2 regions of the Pelagibius sp. 7325 genome follow, and region 2 is predicted to be linked to the other one. Evidence: predicted binding sites of a transcription regulator. Region 2 holds the regulator's gene; the other holds the start of a gene.
The links. The regulator LexA, encoded in region 2, represses DNA repair genes until DNA is damaged. The targets are predictions, from matches to a motif close to ATGTTCTANTTTGGTTC.

Region 1 (3,412 bases), on a different contig from region 2:
AGGGTCACAGACTTAGCCTAGCCAAGCCCCGTCGCAGGAGTTAGTTTCACCCCCATGCCTCACTTCGACATGTCGCTCCGCCCTTCCGGCGGCAGCCTTCATCGTGGCCTCAAGCCCGCGGCGCTGTCCGCCGGCCTGACCGCTCTCCTGCGCGGCGCAGCGCTGACGGCCGTTCTCGCCGCCGCCTTGCAGGGTTTCACCACGGGCGCCCAGGCCCAGACGCAACAGCCCGCGCCGGCGCCGCAGGGCCAGGCGCCGGCCGCGCCGGACCAGCAGTTCGGCGACTGGATGCGGCGCTGCACGCCCAATCCGCCGCCGCAGGCCTCGCCGCCGCCAGCCGGCAAGCAGGAGGTCTGCTTCCTCATCCAGCAGGTCTCGGACCGCAACACGCAGAACCCGATCCTCAAGATCACCATCGGCTTCTTCGGCCCCCAGCGCCAGGCCGGCGCGGTGATCGCCATGCCGCTGGGCGTGCCGCTGACGCAAGGCCTGCAGCTCAGCGTCGACGGCGCGGAGATCCGCCAGGTGCCCTTCCAGGTCTGCCGCCGCGACGGCTGCACGGCTTTCGTGCCGCTGAATGAACCGGCGGTCAGCGCCTTCAAGGCCGGCGCCCAGGCGGTCGCGAGGGTCGACAACGGCCAGGGCGAAGGGCTGAACCTGCCGATCTCGCTGGCGGGATTCACCGCCGGTTACGGATCGATCCAGTAATATCTGAGACAAGCCCCATAAGTAGCTGACTTAGAAAAAGAAAACGGGCCCTTTCGGGCCCGTTTTTTCGTTGGCTTGGGGCACCCACCTCACCTGAGATCTCAGGTGAGGTGCCGCCGGATCAGGAGGCTTCGGCTTCCTCGCCGCTCCCCTCGTCTCCCTCGCCGTCGGGGCCTTCCAGCATCGCTGCCGACACCAGTCCGGCGTTCGCGCGGATCTTCGCTTCGATCTGCTGGGCGATCTCCGGATTCTCCTTGAGGAAGGTCTTGGCATTCTCGCGGCCCTGCCCGATGCGCTGGCCTTCGTAGGAGAACCAGGCGCCGGCCTTGTCGACGATGTTGGCCTGCACGCCGAGGTCCAGCAGCTCGCCGGTCTTGGAGATGCCCTGGCCGTAGGTGATGTCGAACTCGACGACACGGAAGGGCGGCGCCATCTTGTTCTTCACCACCTTCACCCGGGTCTGGTTGCCGACCACGACGTCGCGGTCCTTAATGGCACCGATGCGGCGGATGTCGAGACGCACCGAGGAATAGAACTTCAGCGCGTTGCCGCCGGTGGTGGTCTCCGGGTTGCCGAACATGACGCCGATCTTCATGCGGATCTGGTTGATGAAGATCACCAGGGTATGGGACTTGGAGATCGACGCGGTCAGCTTGCGCAGCGCCTGGCTCATGAGACGCGCGTGCAGGCCGGGCAGCGAATCACCCATCTCGCCTTCCAGCTCGGCCCGCGGCACCAGGGCCGCCACCGAGTCGATCACCAGCACGTCGATGGCGCCGGAGCGCACCAGGGTGTCGGCGATCTCCAGCGCCTGCTCGCCGGCGTCCGGCTGGGAAATCAGCAGCTCCTCGACATTGCAGCCCAGCTTGCCGGCATAGACCGGATCCAGCGCATGCTCGGCATCGACAAAGGCGCAGGTGCCGCCGCCCTTCTGGGCCTCGGCCACGACGTGAAGCGCCAGGGTGGTCTTGCCCGAGCTTTCCGGGCCGTAGATCTCGACGACACGCCCGCGCGGCAGCCCGCCGATGCCAAGCCCGATGTCGAGCCCCAGGGAGCCGGTGGAGATCACCTCGGCCTCGACCACCTGGTCGGCGCCGAGCTTCATGATCGAGCCCTTGCCGAAGGCCCGCTCGATCTGCCCCAGGGCCGCGTCCAACGCCTTCTTCTTGTCCACCGTGTCTTTCTCCACCAACCGTAGTGCGTTCTGAGCCATGGGCTTGAGCTCCCTTATGTCATAGGGGGTGAGGGACTGCAATGCAGCCCATCTGTACCAGCTTTGTTCTCATCGCGTCCAGCAAAAAGCGGATCAAAATGAGAACATTCCCTAAAAGTTGAGACAAATTGCCCTAGTTGGTGATGTCCGGGGCCGGAGGGGAGAACATTCGCGAACCGCTAGTTGCCGAGCACTTCCTTCACCATCTCGGCGAATTTTCCGAGGCCGAACGGACGTCTACGAGCGAGAGTCCGACAAGTAGGTCGCTACCGAGAGCGACAGGCGGAACTCCGAGAGCCGGTGGATCAGCGTTTCGCCCAAGTCTATCGAAACCATCACCTTGTTGTCGTCCAGCATAAGCCCGATATCGAGGATGCGAAACTCCACGTCATCGAGGCGAGACAGGGCCGCCAATCGTTCGGCATGACCTGAAAGAAACTCTTCGATTTTCGAAACGAGGTCATTGGGACTGTCCTCATCCCCCACATTATAATGCAGGCAGACTACCTCGGCGCCATCTTGTCCGGGGGTGTCGACCCGGTAAGGCTCCAGCTTCAGGACGTCTACCACGGCAGCGGGATCAACCGTTGCGCCGCCAATGCGCAGAACACAGATCATCCCAGTTCTTCCCTGACCAATTTATTCGCCGAGCACTTCCTTCACCTTGCCGGCGAGCTGCTTGAGGCTGAAAGGCTTGGGCAGGAAGTGGATGCCGGTGTCCTCGTCGAGGCGCTTTCTGAAGCTGTCCTCGGCGTAACCGGAGATGAAGATGACCTTCAGATCCGGGCGGGTCTGGCGCACCTCCTTGACGAGGCTGGGCCCGTCGAGACGCGGCATGACCACATCGGTCACCAGCAGGTCGATGGGGTCCTGCTGCTTGCTCAGGATCTCCAGCGCGGTCTCGCCGGAATTGGCCTCCAGCACGATGTAGCCCTTGTTGCGCAGGGCCCGCGCCGAGAAGGCGCGCACGGCGTCCTCGTCCTCCACCAGCAGCAGGGTGCCGGCGCCGGTCAGGTCGCGGCGGTCCTGCGCCTCGGCCTCCTGGATGGTGGCGGCGACCTCCTGCTCGGCGACGGCGGGCAGGAAGATGGAAAACGTCGTCCCCTCGCCCAGCGTGCTTTCGACGAAGACGTAGCCGCCGGTCTGCTTGACGATGCCGTAGACCGTGGAGAGACCGAGGCCGGTGCCGGCACCGACCTCCTTGGTCGAGAAGAAGGGATCGAAGATGCGGTCGAGGTTCTCCACCGGAATGCCGCAGCCGGTGTCCGTCACCTCGACGACGGTGTAGTTGCCCGGCGGCATGGTCTCGTCCTTCAGCTTGCGCGCGCGCTCCACCTTCACGCCGGCGGTACGGATGTTGAGCACGCCGCCGCCGTCCATGGCGTCGCGGGCGTTGACCGCCAGGTTGATGATGACCTGCTCGAGCTGGCCCTGGTCGGCCTTGATCATGCCGAGGTCGCGGCCGTGGCTCATCTTCAGCTCGATGTTCTC
Region 2 (3,412 bases):
TCCTGGCCACCGAACCCCACGCGCGCGGTTGGCGGCTCTACCTGCGGCCGCTCGAGATGCCGGGCCTTGAGGCGGCGGCCGTCCCGGCACAGGTCCGCGTGACCGTCGCCGGCCTCGACGCGCCGCCGGTTCCGGGCAGCCGGGTCCGACTGCGCGCGGCGCTCAGGCCGCCCAGCCCGCCGGCCGCCCCCGGCGCCTTCGACTTCGCCCGCCAGGCGTGGTTCCAGGGCCTCGGCGGCATCGGCTTTGCCTACGGTGCGCCGACGCTCCTGCCGCACGTGGCGCAGGCCGGCACGGGCGGGCCGGCGGCCTGGCACCTGTGGTGGGCCGACCTGCGCCAGACGGTCGCCCAGCGCATTGCCGGCCGGCTCGACGGCGCGGCCGGGGCCGTCGCCGTCGCCCTGGTCACCGGCCAGCGCGGCGGCATCCCGGAGGCCGTGCAGGAGGACATGCGCAATGCCGGCCTCGCCCACCTGCTGGCGATCTCCGGCCTGCACATGGGCCTCGTCGCCGGGTTGCTGTTCTTCTTCCTGCGCGCGGGCCTCGCGCTGCTGCCCGGCGTCGCCCTGCGCTATCCGATCAAGAAGGCCGCCGCCGTGGCGGCCGCCGCCGGCGCCTTTGTCTACCTGAACCTGGTCGGCGCCAGCATCCCGGCCGAGCGGGCCTTCCTCATGGTCATGATCGTGCTTCTGGCCGTCCTGCTGGACCGGCGGGCGCTGTCGCTGCGTCTCGTCGCCTGCGCCGCGGCGGTGATCCTGCTGGTGGCGCCGGAGAGCCTGATGACTGCGAGCTTCCAGATGTCTTTCGCCGCCGTCACCGCGCTGATCGCGGCCTACGAGGCCTGGGAATGGCGCCGGCCGATGCGGGAGACGGCGCGCGGGCCGCTGGGGCGGCTGGCCGGCTACGTCGCCGGCGTCGCCGCGACCTCGGTGATCGCCATGCTGGCAACCGGCCCCTTCGCCGCCTTCCACTTCCACCGCCTGGCGCTCTACGGCCTGCCGGCGAACCTCCTCGCCGTGCCGCTGACCGCGTTCTGGATCATGCCCTGGGCGGTGCTGGCGGTACTGCTCATGCCGTTCGGGCTGGAGGGCTTGGCGCTTGCGCCCATGGGCTGGGGCATCGAGCTGCTGCTGACCGTTGCCGCCACCGTGTCCGGCTGGCCGGCGGCGGTGCTGCAGGTACCGCCGATGCCCGACTGGGGCCTCGGCCTCGCCGTGCTCGGCGGGCTGTGGCTCTGCCTCTGGCGCGGCCGCTGGCGCTGGGCGGCGCTGCCGGTGATTCTGGCCGGTGCGCTGAGCCCGCTCGCCTTCGACCCGCCAAGCCTGCTGGTCAGCGGCGACGCCCGCCAGGTCGCGCTGCGCGATCCGGAGGGCCGGCTCTGGGTGCCCTCCCAGCGCGGCAGCCGCTTCGTGCTGGAAACCTGGGAGCGCCAGGCCTTTGCGGCGGAGACCGTGACCTGGCCGAAGCTTGGCGAGGCGGCGGCAGGGCGCCTGAGTTGCGATCCGCTCGGCTGTCTTTATACGCAAGAAACGCTGCGCGTCGCCGTCCTGCAGGACCCGCGCGCGGCCGACGACGACTGCGGCCGGGCCGACGTGGTGATCAGCCTGGAACCGCTGCGCCGTCAGCCCTGCGCGGGACCGGCGGTGGTCATCGACCGCTTCGACCTCTGGCGCTACGGCGCCCATGCGGTGTGGCTGGAGGGCGGGGGGATCACCGTCCGCACAGTGGCGCGCCAGCAGGGCGCGCGGCCGTGGTCGCCGTTTCCGGCGCGGCGGCCCGAGTGGCTATCGGAAGACGAAGATCAGTAGCGGCGGAGCAGGCCGACGAGGCGTCCCTGGATGGTGACCCGCTCGGGTGGGAAGATGCGGGTTTCGTAGGCCTTGTTGGCCGGCTCCAGCGCCACGGCGCCGCCTTTGCGGCGCAGCCGCTTCAGGGTGGCTTCCTCGTTGTCGATCAGGGCCACCACGATGGCGCCGTTCTCGGCCGTCTCGCAGCGCTCGATGACCACGGTGTCGCCGTCCAGGATGCCGGCGTCGATCATCGAATCGCCGTCCACCTCCAGGGCATAGTGCTCGCCGGTCCCCATCAGGGCGGCGGGGACGTCGACGTAGTTGGAATAGTCGCGCAGCGCCTCGATCGGCGTGCCCGCGGCGATGCGCCCGTATAGCGGCAGCTGCAGGGCCTCGCTGTCGCCGCCGGCCTGGGCGCCGGGAATGGAGGAGGAAAAGCCGCCGCGGATCACCTTCGGCGCGAAACCGGTACGCGGCACCGCGGGCGCCGGCGCTTCCTCATGGGACTGGTTGGCCGCCTCGATATCATTGGGCAGGCGCATCACCTCGACGGCGCGGGCCCGGTGGGGCAGGCGGCGGATGAAGCCGCGCTCCTCCAGGCCGGTGATCAGCCGGTGGATGCCGGATTTGGACTTCAGGGCCAGCGCCTCCTTCATCTCGTCGAAGGAAGGAGAAACACCGTTCTTTTGCAGATGCTGATGAATGAAGAGCAGAAGCTCGTGCTGCTTTCTGGTGAGCATCGTTGCTGGACCCCCGGGTGTCGTCGTTCGTCACGAATGAGACACAAAATGTGGAACAAAACAAAAACCTTCCCTCGTGTTCTAGTTTAGTTCTCAAACAGCGTCAAGAGCTATGTCCGGAACCTGGCAGGGGTCGGGCCGCGCAAAAGGATAGCAAAAAAGGGCGGAAAACCGGGCGCAGGGGTCAGGTGTAGGGGGTCAGACGCCGGGCAGCAGCTGCTGCAGCGCCAGGACCTCGACCTGGTCGCCCTTGGCCGCGGCCGGGGCGTGGGGGGCCCGCACGATGAGGCCGTCGGCGGCGGCGAGGAGGGCCAGCATGGAGGAATCCTGGCGGCCATAGGGTGTCGCCGTGCGGCGCCCGTCGCCGTTCTTGGCGACAGTGGCGCGCAGGTAGTCCTGCCGGCGGTCGTTCTGCGGCAGGTCGGCGCCCAGCACCATCTGTTCCACCGGATGCGCCGGCACGTCGAGGCCGAGCAGGGCATTCAGCGCCGGGCGGGCGAAGAGCAGCGAGCAGACCACGGCGGAGACCGGGTTGCCCGGCAGGCCGATGACAGGGGTGCCGCCCAGCTGGCCGAACATCAGTGGCTTGCCCGGGCGCATGGCGATCTTCCAGAAGTCGAGCTGCATGCCCTGGCGCCCCAGCACCTTCTGCACCAGGTCGTGCTCGCCAACCGAGGCGCCGCCGGCGGTCAGCAGCAGGTCGGCACCCTTGGCGCCGGCGGCCAAGGCAACGAGGCTGTCTTCGCGGTCGGCGGCGATGCCGAGTTGCACCGGCTCGCCGCCGCAGGCGCGCACGAAGGCGGCGAGGGCAAGGCCGTTGGAGCTGACGATCTGGCTCGGGCCCAGCGGCTCGCCGGGCATCACCACCTCGTCGCCGGTGGC

Region 1: a site for LexA is predicted at 2,013-2,029, ahead of recA (recombinase RecA). Genes of this name have one in related genera too.

The regions. Positions count from the first base shown of each region.
Region 1 is NZ_JBBKAH010000008.1:36,664-40,075, reverse strand. Features, by position in the region: gene WDC82_RS17455 (invasion associated locus B family protein) at 55-708, shown strand; gene recA (recombinase RecA) at 830-1,921, opposite strand; gene WDC82_RS17445 (hypothetical protein) at 2,159-2,539, opposite strand; gene WDC82_RS17440 (PAS domain S-box protein) at 2,561-3,412, opposite strand, start outside.
Region 2 is NZ_JBBKAH010000009.1:264,773-268,184, reverse strand. Features, by position in the region: gene WDC82_RS19655 (ComEC/Rec2 family competence protein) at 1-1,808, shown strand, start outside; gene lexA (transcriptional repressor LexA) at 1,802-2,530, opposite strand; gene glp (gephyrin-like molybdotransferase Glp) at 2,729-3,412, opposite strand, start outside.